One region of the Gordonia sp. B8661-1 genome, then DNA from elsewhere that is predicted to be linked to it. Evidence: predicted binding sites of a transcription regulator. Region 1 holds the regulator's gene; the other holds the start of a gene.

Region 1 (4,932 bases):
ACACCGCACGCACACATCTGGAGCGACTGCCGCGCTACCTCGACGCCGCGACGTCACGCCTCGACGATCTGCCACTCGCCCCCGCCCGGGATCGGGCCGGCCTCGATGCCGTCGACCGGGTCATCGCGTACTGGAATCAGCGCCTTGCACAGCTCCCCGCGGCACGTCGCGACGCGTTCAACGACTTCGCGCAGTGGTTGGTGGAGGAACTTCGCGTCGGCCTCTTCGCGCAGCGTCTGGGCACCGCGTATCCGATCTCGGAGAAGCGCGCCCTACGTGCCCTCGAGCAGTTTCGCTGACGGAATCGCGGCGGACCGCCGCGCCCGCCTCAGTGGACGGAGTCGCCGGCCGGAGCCGACTCCGTCTGGAGGTCGTCGATCTCGCGCTGAAAGTCTTCGACCGACTCGAACGAGCGGTACACCGACGCGAATCGCAGATACGCGACCTTGTCGAGATCACGGAGAGGCCCGAGGATCGCCAATCCGACCTCGTTGCTCGGGATCTCGGCCGATCCCGACGCCCGGACGGTGTCCTCCACCTGCTGGGCGAGCAGGGCGAGTGCGCCCTCTTCGACGTCCCGACCCTGGCAGGCACGACGCACGCCTCGCATGACCTTTTCCCGGCTGAACGGCTCGGTCACGCCGTTGCGCTTGACCACCGACAACACGGCGCTCTCCACGGTGGAGAAGCGCCGGCCGCATTGCGCGCATGCCCGACGCCGGCGGATGGCCTGACCTTCATCGGTGACTCGCGAATCAACGACCTTCGTGTCGTCGTTCTTGCAAAACGGACAGCGCATGTCGTCCTCACGCACATCTCGGGACACGCCGGCGCAGCGAATCGACGGTGCGCCGTGCCGGTTTCCGGCTGGGCCCTCTGTCACGAGACTACCGTCCTATCGGTTCCGCTCCGTCCTCAGTGGTCTCCGTTCAGTGGTATGCGGGAGTCACCAGCGCCTGTCCGACACGCAGACCGGAGGACGACAGGTCGTTGCGCGCCATGATCTCCTCGATGACGGTCTGGCGGGGCATGTCCGGCGCCACCCGGTCGGCGATCGAACTCAGCGAATCCCCTTGCCGCACATGCACCACCTCGGTGCCGGCCGGAGCCGGGGCCACCGAGGCCGCATAGTTCGAGCCGACGATGCCCACGACCCACACCATGAGAGCCAGGCCCACGCCGACCAGCACGGCCACCGCGGCGGCACGACGGCGTGCGACGACGCGCCGATCGACCGCCGGTGCGGCGCAGCGCGTGCCCGCCGGACGCCGCGCCACGGCGGGCGATGCGCCGACCGGGCGGCGGTCGTCCGGACGCCGGGCCTCGGTACGAGCGCTGCCGCGCGGACGGACCGAGGGCCCCGCGGGCACGAAGGTCGACGGGGCGCGCCGCGTCCGCGAGGCGGGTGCCGGGATCTCGAACTCGGCCGTCCGTACCGGCGACGCCGGGACGCGTCGTGCGCCGGACGGGGCTGCGGGGCTCATCAGCGTTGCGGTGCTCATCGTGCTCTCCTGTGCTCGGGTCGATGATGTCCGGTCGAACAAACGTCTTATCGAACATCTGGTCGATGGAACCTATGTTCGATTTGTAGCACGCGGCACCGACAAAGTCCCGCAACACGTCGAACAAATGTTTGAAGACGGTCGTTCGTTCGGCTACTCTCGGGCACACCGGGAGCTCGGGGACGACCCCGATCACCTGCGCAGACCGACTTTCCAGACCCGTCAGACCTGCAGAATCGTCCGAGAAGGGACTGAACACGATGACCGACAAAACCGGCGGCCGGAGTCGCGGAGGACGCGATTCCGACACGAGCCCGGACGCCCCGATCGCCGACCCGGAGGCCGCCGAGGCCGCGCTGACCCCCCGCCAGCGCGGGGTGCTCGACTACATCCGCAAGTCGGTTCGCGAGCGCGGTTACCCACCGAGCATCCGCGAGATCGGCGACGCGGTCGGGCTCACCTCCACGTCCTCGGTGGCACACCAGCTCCGCACCCTGGAGCGCAAGGGGCTGCTCAAACGCGACCACAACCGGCCACGCGCGGTGAACATCCAGGACGGCGACACCACGCCGCCCGATGATTCGTCCACCGGAGCCGAGCTGCCCACCCCGACGTTCGTGCCGGTGCTCGGCCGGATCGCCGCGGGCGGCCCGATCCTGGCCGAGGAAGCCGTCGAGGACGTGTTCCCACTCCCCCGTGAACTCGTCGGCGAGGGGTCACTCTTCCTGTTGAAGGTCGTCGGCGAATCGATGATCGACGCGGCGATCTGCGACGGCGACTGGGTCGTCGTCCGTCAGCAGAGCGTCGCCGACAACGGCGACATCGTCGCGGCGATGATCGACGGCGAGGCGACGGTCAAGACGTTCAAGCGCAAGGACGGTCACGTGTGGCTGATGCCGCACAACCCTCTGTTCGACCCGATCCCCGGTGATGACGCTGCCGTACTCGGCAAGGTCGTCACCGTGATGCGCCGGATCTGACAGACCCTTTCAGCCCAGAGCGTCTCGCGCGGCGGCGCGGGCCTCGGCGGCCGACGCCGCCGGGAGCGCCGCCGTCGCGGCCGCTCGGCACTGATCGAGGGTGACCTCGGCGAGCCTCGCCCCCACGGCGGCGGCCGCGGTGGGGGCCGCGGACAGCGACGACACACCGAGACCGACCAGCACGCAGCCCAGGACGGGATCGGCGGCCGCCTCGCCGCAGACACCGACGCGTTTGCCGGCAGCGCTTCCGGCCTGCGCCACTTCCGCCACAAGCCGGAGCACCGCGGGCTGCCACGGATCGGTCAGAGTGGCCATGTCCGCGGACATCCGATCGGCCGCCATCGTGTACTGCGTCAGATCGTTGGTGCCGATCGACACGAAGTCCACCTCCGCGAGAATCTGCTGCGCCATGATCGCGGCCGACGGAATCTCGATCATCACGCCGGGTACCAGTCCCCGGGCGCGGACCTCGGTCGCGAACGCCGCGGCCTCGGCCGGTGTCGCGATCATCGGGGCCATCACCCACGGCGCCGACGCGGCACCCTCGGCAGCGGCCTTGATGGCATCGAGCTGGGTGGCGCGTATCTCGGGGTGCGCCAGCGCGATCCGGTCGCCGCGGACACCCAGCGCCGGGTTCTCCTCACGAGGCTGATCCACGAATTTGAGGGGTTTGTCCGAACCCGCGTCCAGCGTGCGGATGATGACCTTGCGACCGTCGAAGGCGTCGATCACCTCGCGGTACAGCGACGCCTGCTCGTCCACCGTCGGCGCCTCCGCACGGTCGAGGAAGGCCAGCTCGGTACGGAACAGCCCGATCCCCTCGACCGGACGGTCGGTCGCCGCACGCGCGGACTTGCCGTCGGCGACGTTCGCGAGGATCGCCACCTCATGGCCGTCGGCGGTGCGTCCGGGCCCCGACCACGCGGCGATCTTCTCGGCGTTCCGGCGGCTCTCCTCGATCGCCTCCGCGGCGGTCGCCGGATCGACGCCGGTCTCCACCGTGCCCTCGGTGCCGTCGACGAGAACCGGTGTTCCCGCGGGGATCTCGGACAGCCCGGCCACGGCCACCACACAGGGGATGCCGAGCTGCCGCGCGATGATGGCGGTGTGGCTGGTCGGTCCGCCGAGCCGGGTGACCAACGCGATGATGACCGCCGGATCCAATCCGGCGGTATCGGCGGGCGCGAGGTCGTCAGCGAGCAGCACCGACGCCTGATCCGGTTCGGGCACACCGGGTTCGGGCTCACCGAGCAGCTCGGCGATCACTCGGTCACGGACGTCGTTGAGGTCGGTGACGCGTTCGGCCATCAGCCCGCCGAGCTTGGTGAACATGGCGGCGAACTGTTCGGTGGCGGCGGCTGCCGCGGCGGGCGCCGGCGTGCCCTTCGCGATCAGGGCCGTCGCGGCACCCACCCAGCCCCGATCCTCGGCAAGTCCGGCGGTGGCCGCGAGAACCTCGCTCGCCGCACCCGTGGTGCTGCTGGCACGGTCACGCAGCCGGGAGGCCACCGTTGCGGCGGCGCTCGTGAACCGCTCCGCCTCCGCGTCCCGCTGATCCTCGGCGACCTCCGGTGCACCCTCGGGGTCATAGGTCGGGCGGACCCCCGGCCGGACCGCAGGCCCGTAGGCCTTCCCGCCGACGACCGGAGTCCCGTTCAGCACATGCTTCGCAGCCACAGCACACCCTATCTCCCGACCCGTTCCCGCCCCGGTGACCTGCACACGCGCCTCCGCGTCCGCGCCGTCCTCCGAGATACGACCAATCGTGATCCAGCTTACAGATAATCCTTGACGAATCCACATAGACAGGCGTAAACACAGAGGTATCAACATTCAAACCCACACGAACACACGGTTTGAGTCCACTATGCCGGTCCCCGACCCCGAGGAGGCGCCCATGTACGCCGAGGAGCGGCAGCAGGCGATCGCCGATCAGGTCCGCACCCACGGCCGGGTGTCGGTGTCCGGATTGGCCGACGCCTTCGCGGTCACCAGCGAAACGGTTCGCCGCGATCTCGCGGTCCTCGAGCGAGGCGGACATCTCGAACGCGTACACGGCGGTGCGGTGCGCTCGGGCACCACTCCGTCAATCGGTGAACTCGGTGTCGACGAGCGCACGGTGGAGAACCCGATCGCGAAGGCCGCCATCGGCCGGGCGGCGATGCGGTTCCTGCCGTCCGACGGCGGGTCATTGCTCATCGATGCCGGCACCACCACCTACCAGGCCGCGCTCGAGATCCCTCGGGACCGTCATCTGAACGTCATGACGCACGCCATTCCGATCGCGGCCGTTCTCGCCGTGCACCCGACGATCAGCCTCCATGTGATCGGCGGCCGCGTCCGAGGCATCACGCAGGCGATGGTCGGCACCGACACCGTCGACGCACTGCGCCGGCTCCGCGTCACGACGGCTTTCGTCGGTACCAACGGCATCAGTTCGGGACACGGAC
Region 2 (4,932 bases), on a different contig from region 1:
AGTCGGCCCGCCATCGTCGCGCGAGCGGTGGGGGTTCGTCGAGGGCACGGCGAATCCATGGGGCGCAGTCAGGCCCGTTGACGTGCTGATGGATCCATCGGCCGTCGCGCAGCAACAGGATCTCGTCGGTGAGGCCGCCGACCATTTCGGGTAGCGCGGATTCGCTTGCGCGCACCGGGAATCCGAGGTAGCCGAACCAGTACGCGTCCGGATCATCGGGTGGCGGTTGACCGGGGCGCAGGTCGATCGACGGTGCGATGACCGCGTCGGCGTCCCACCAGTCGCCGATGAGTGCGGCCGGTGGCGGCAGGCCTGCCGCGGTGGTGTGCGCCCGGAGTGCCTGGAGCACGTCGAGCGCGGTTGCGGTCACGCCTCGTAGCGGGGAAAGACCGGTGTGGGCGCGGGCAGTGGCGTGCCCGCGGCGAGTCGCGTGCCGGTCGCGGTGAACTGCCGGTCGTCGGCGGGGACGGCGAGCAGGTCCAGGATGCGTCCGGTGGATTCCGGCATCACGGGCTGTGCGAGCAGGGCGACGATGCGCACCACCTCGGCGCACACGTAGAGAACGGTGCCGGTGCGGTCGAGGTCGGTTTTCGCGAGCTTCCACGGCTCCTGTGCGGAGATGTAGCGGTTGGTCGCGGCCAGCGTCGACCAGAGCGCCTCGAGGCCCAGATGTATTGCCTGCGAGTCGAAGTGGTCGCGGACGGTGTCGAGGAGGCCGTCCGCCTGGGCGAGGAGCGCGCTGTCGTCGGGCGTGAGGTCGCCGGGGTGGGGTACGGTGCCGCCGAAGTATTTGCCGATCATCGACAGTGTGCGTTGTGCGAGGTTGCCGAATTCGTTGGCGAGGTCCGCATTGATGCGGGAGATGATGGCCTCGGTCGAGTAGGAGCCGTCCTGGCCGTAGGAGACCTCGCGCAGGAAGAAGTAGCGCACCGGGTCGAGCCCGAATTCCTCGATGAGTGCGTCGGGGTCGACGACGTTGCCGACGGATTTGCTCATCTTCTCGCCCTTGTTGAACAAGAAGCCGTGTGCGAACACCCGTTTCGGCAGTTCGATGCCCGCGCTCATCAGGAAAGCCGGCCAGTAGACGCAGTGGAAGCGGATGATGTCCTTGCCGATGATGTGGAGGTCGGCGGGCCAATACCGCTGCAGTGTCTGGCCGTCGTCGGGGAATCCGACGCCGGTCAGATAGTTCGTGAGGGCGTCGACCCACACGTACATGACGTGTTCGGGATGTCCGGGAACCGGCACGCCCCAGTCGAAGGTGGTGCGGGAGATGGACAGATCGTTCAGGCCGCCCTTGACGAAGCTGACCACCTCGTTGCGCCGGACGTCGGGGCCGATGAACTCGGGATGGTTCTCGTACAGTTCGAGCAGTTTGTCCTGGTAGTTGGACAGCCGGAAGAAGTAGGTTTCCTCCTCGGTCCAGGTCAGTACGTGCCCGGAGTCGGTGGCCACCCGTTCCCCGGCGTCGTTCACGGTCGTGTCGGCTTCGTTGTAGAAGGTCTCGTCGCGAACGTCGTACCAGCCGGAGTATTTGTCGAGGTAGATGTCGCCGGCGTCGGCCATGCGCTGCCAGATCGCTTCGGAGGCGCGTTTGTGGTCGTCGTCCGATGTACGGATGAAGCGGTCGAAGCTCGACCCGAGGCGTTCCTGCAATGCCTGGAATCGGTCGGAGTTCCGGTTGGCGAGTTCGGCCGTCGGGACGCCTTCGGTCTCGGCGGTTTGCTGCATTTTCTGGCCGTGGACGTCGGTGCCGGTGAGGAACCGGACGTCGTATCCGTCGAGTCGCCGGAAGCGTGCCAGCGCATCGGCCGAGATGTACTCGTAGGCGTGACCGATGTGCGGCGCTCCGTTCGGATACGCGATCGCGGTGGTCAGGTAGTACGGTTTCCCGTCGCCGTGCGAATTCTGAGCTGAGGCCATAGTGCTGCCCAGAATACTGGGTGACCTGCGCTGCACCTCGGGGAGCCGTGTTCATCGTGGCGCCGCCGGGTCGACGCCGCGCTCGTCGCGGTCGCGCCGCCTGACACAGGGCGCCGCGAGCACCTGGCGCAGGCCCGGTTCCGTCCGGCTGCGGGAGGGCGGCGGTCGACGAAGGAGTTCGTCGACGAGGTGGATGTGGTTGGTCTTCGGTGTGTCGGGTGGCACTCCGCCAGTGGTGTTGCGTCTCCAGCCGTAGCGTCCGCGGTCGGGGCCGGTGCGGATCTTGATGGTCGACAGTTGTCCGGTCTTGGGTCCGACGAGTCGGTTGTGTGGTGGGCAGGCCGGGGCCATGGCGTTGGCGTCGGTGGTGCCGCCGTCGGTCCAATCCTGTTCGGCGTGATGCATTTCGGTGTGGGAGAACGGTCGCGGACACCCCGGTACCGAACACCCGCCGTACTGGACGAAACTCATGAACCTCTGGGCCTGGTTGGCCAATCGTTTGGCTCGACCCAGATACAACGGCTCGTTGGTGTGATCGGCGAACACCGCGAGATACATCTGGGATTCGGCTGCCAACTTGATCACGTCGGAGATGGGCAGATCGGCGCCGGTGGTGGTGTGGCCGAGGCCTGCGCGTTCACGCAGTTCGCTCTCGGTGATCTTGATGATCAGGTGTGGTGGTAGCCCTCGATGGCTCTTGCCGAGGACACCACCATCCAACGCGCAGCGCAGCAGCGCCTTGAAGGCGTCGTGCTGACGCTCCGACGCACCACGCGAATCCCGTTGTGCCGCTTCCTTCACCCGCTCCGGATCTGCCTCATCGACATGCCCGATCGGCGACTGATCGTCGTCGGGATTGTTCATCCCGGGTGCGGCCCAGGCTGCCATCACCACATCGAGCATGGCTCGGGTTTCGGGGTCGAGATACCCGACGATCTTCGACATCTGTTGCACATCAGGATCGAGCACCGACAATCGGCGGCGTCGTTTCCGATCACGGTCGTCGGTCAAGGATCCGTCCGGGTCGAGATGAGCGAGGATGCGTGCACCGACCTGACGAATACTTTTCGGTGTCAACTCTCGTGCATATTCAGCAAGCGTCGATTCCGCGGCTTCCCGGTCCTCGACCGACACCGCCGCGGGCAGCTTCTTCATCACATCGAGCACAGCACCGACATGATCGGGGTTGATCGCACCTTCGGCCAAAGCGGTTGCGGTGTCGGGACATTCGGGCTCTTTCACCTCGCCCTGCAGGGTGTAGGTGGGCATCAGTCCGCTCATCGCATCCATGCGACGGCGGAAGTCGGTGATGCGTAGGCGCGTAAACATGAAGTCCTGGATCGAACGACAGCCCGCTGATCGGTGTGCGTCACGATCGGATACATCCATCACCCGCCGATGCCCCGCGAACGCCATCCGCCGATACAACCGCTCATGCGTTTCGGCCAACTCGACAAGCTCGGCTTCCGAACACGACTGCGACGACGCGGCAACGATGCCATCGACCAACGATTCCAGCTGCGCGTACATGTCCGTCAGCGATGACGACAGTTCGACCGATGCGGTCATATGGTTCACCCCCCGATGCCATGACCTGCGAATAACCGACTATATCGAACACACGTTCGATAGTCAAGCCGATCGTGTGTGCCGCGGCCGCGGCCGCAACACCGCATCGGTATCTTGCAGAGCACGCTAGTGCGGGCTAGCATGTTGAGCATGATAGCTACCGAGAGGCGAAGCCTTGTTCTTCGCGGAGTACTGGACCTATGCCTCCTGTCGCTATTGCGGCAGCGGCCGGTGTACGGATATGAGCTCACCGAGCGGTTGGCAGAACACGACCTGGTGGTGTCGGGCGGCTCTGTGTACCCGCTCCTGACGCGGTTGGAAAAAGCCGGCCTCGTGACCTCGGAGAAGAGGCCGTCGCCGAGCGGGCCGCCACGGAAGTACTACTCACTGACCACCGACGGCATCGACACGCTCGACAGCGGGACAGCGGAATGGCTCACCGTATCCACCGGCGTCACCGCGATTCTGCAATCCACGAACTCGACCCACGTCGACCAGAAGGAAACGGCATGAACAACGCGCTGACAGACCACGACCAGACCGCCCGGAACGGTGGCAACACTGACTTCGGCGAGATACTGACCGAGGCGAACCGGCAGTGGCGCCACATCGGGGTACGCAGAACCGACCGGCACGAGATGCTGACCGAACTCGACGAGGAGCTCTGCGCGGCGTACGCCGACGGTTACAGCCCGACCGCAGTGCTGGGTGATGACCGGCCCGAGATGTTCAGACAGTGGGCGCACGAACGTGGAGTATCCGGTCGTGCCCTACGTTTGCACCTGCTTGTCCCGGCAGCGCTGGCGGGGATCGCCGTCGGCCTGGCATTCATCGTCGGCGCAGCGTTCCTGGCGTTTGCCGGAAAATCCACCTTCTACCCGGGCGAGCTCCTGGCCCCGCTGTACGCGATGTCCGTGGTCTTCGCATATCTCTGCGCGCTCGTATTCGGTCGCGGCGCACTGGCCGCCGTAGGCGATCCGCACACCGGGGCAACCGTGAAGTGGCTGGCCGCCCTGCTGCCGATTGGCGCCGCGCTCACCACCGGCGCCGCGGTCGCTCTCGCGTGGTGGAGAGACTTCAGTGCCACGACAGCGGTGTTCTCGGCTGTCATCGTCGTAGCCGTCGCCGGTCTGGCAGTGACCATCGGGCTCGCTCGCCACGTCGCGGTCACAAGGGCGCAGGTCCGCCCGCAGGCAGCCGTCGACGGCGACGGCGTGGATTAGGTCCGCACCTCGACGGTGCTGCGCGCCGAAGCCGTTGTCGCCGTGGATGACTCCGTCGTCGCCGACTCGGTGGATCAGGTTAGTCGAGCCGGCGGTACGGCTCGCAGCCCGGTGGTGCCTTCGGCGGTTCGAGTTGCTTGATCTCCGGAATGTCCATCGTGACGGGCGCGTCCTCCTCGAGGGTGAACTGTTCGCCGTGATGGGACAGGTGAATCGG

Evidence for each region. The regulator LexA, encoded in region 1, represses DNA repair genes until DNA is damaged. The targets are predictions, from matches to a motif close to CGAACANNTGTTCG.
Region 2: a site for LexA is predicted at 3,538-3,551, ahead of AC4JJG_RS01935 (HNH endonuclease signature motif containing protein). Genes of this name have one in related genera too.

What each region holds. Positions count from the first base shown of each region.
Region 1 covers NZ_JCAHRL010000003.1:304,979-309,910, reverse strand. Annotated here, with positions in the region: gene hrpA (ATP-dependent RNA helicase HrpA) at 1-299, shown strand, start outside; gene nrdR (transcriptional regulator NrdR) at 329-799, opposite strand; gene AC4JJG_RS08885 (LysM peptidoglycan-binding domain-containing protein) at 930-1,502, opposite strand; gene lexA (transcriptional repressor LexA) at 1,763-2,482, shown strand; gene ptsP (phosphoenolpyruvate--protein phosphotransferase) at 2,492-4,159, opposite strand; gene AC4JJG_RS08870 (DeoR/GlpR family DNA-binding transcription regulator) at 4,380-4,932, shown strand, end outside.
Region 2 covers NZ_JCAHRL010000001.1:408,831-413,762, reverse strand. Annotated here, with positions in the region: gene AC4JJG_RS01945 (aminodeoxychorismate synthase component I) at 1-370, opposite strand, end outside; gene metG (methionine--tRNA ligase) at 367-1,923, opposite strand; gene AC4JJG_RS01935 (HNH endonuclease signature motif containing protein) at 1,975-3,492, opposite strand; gene AC4JJG_RS01930 (PadR family transcriptional regulator) at 3,643-4,005, shown strand; gene AC4JJG_RS01925 (hypothetical protein) at 4,002-4,715, shown strand; gene AC4JJG_RS01920 (glycoside hydrolase family 65 protein) at 4,795-4,932, opposite strand, start outside.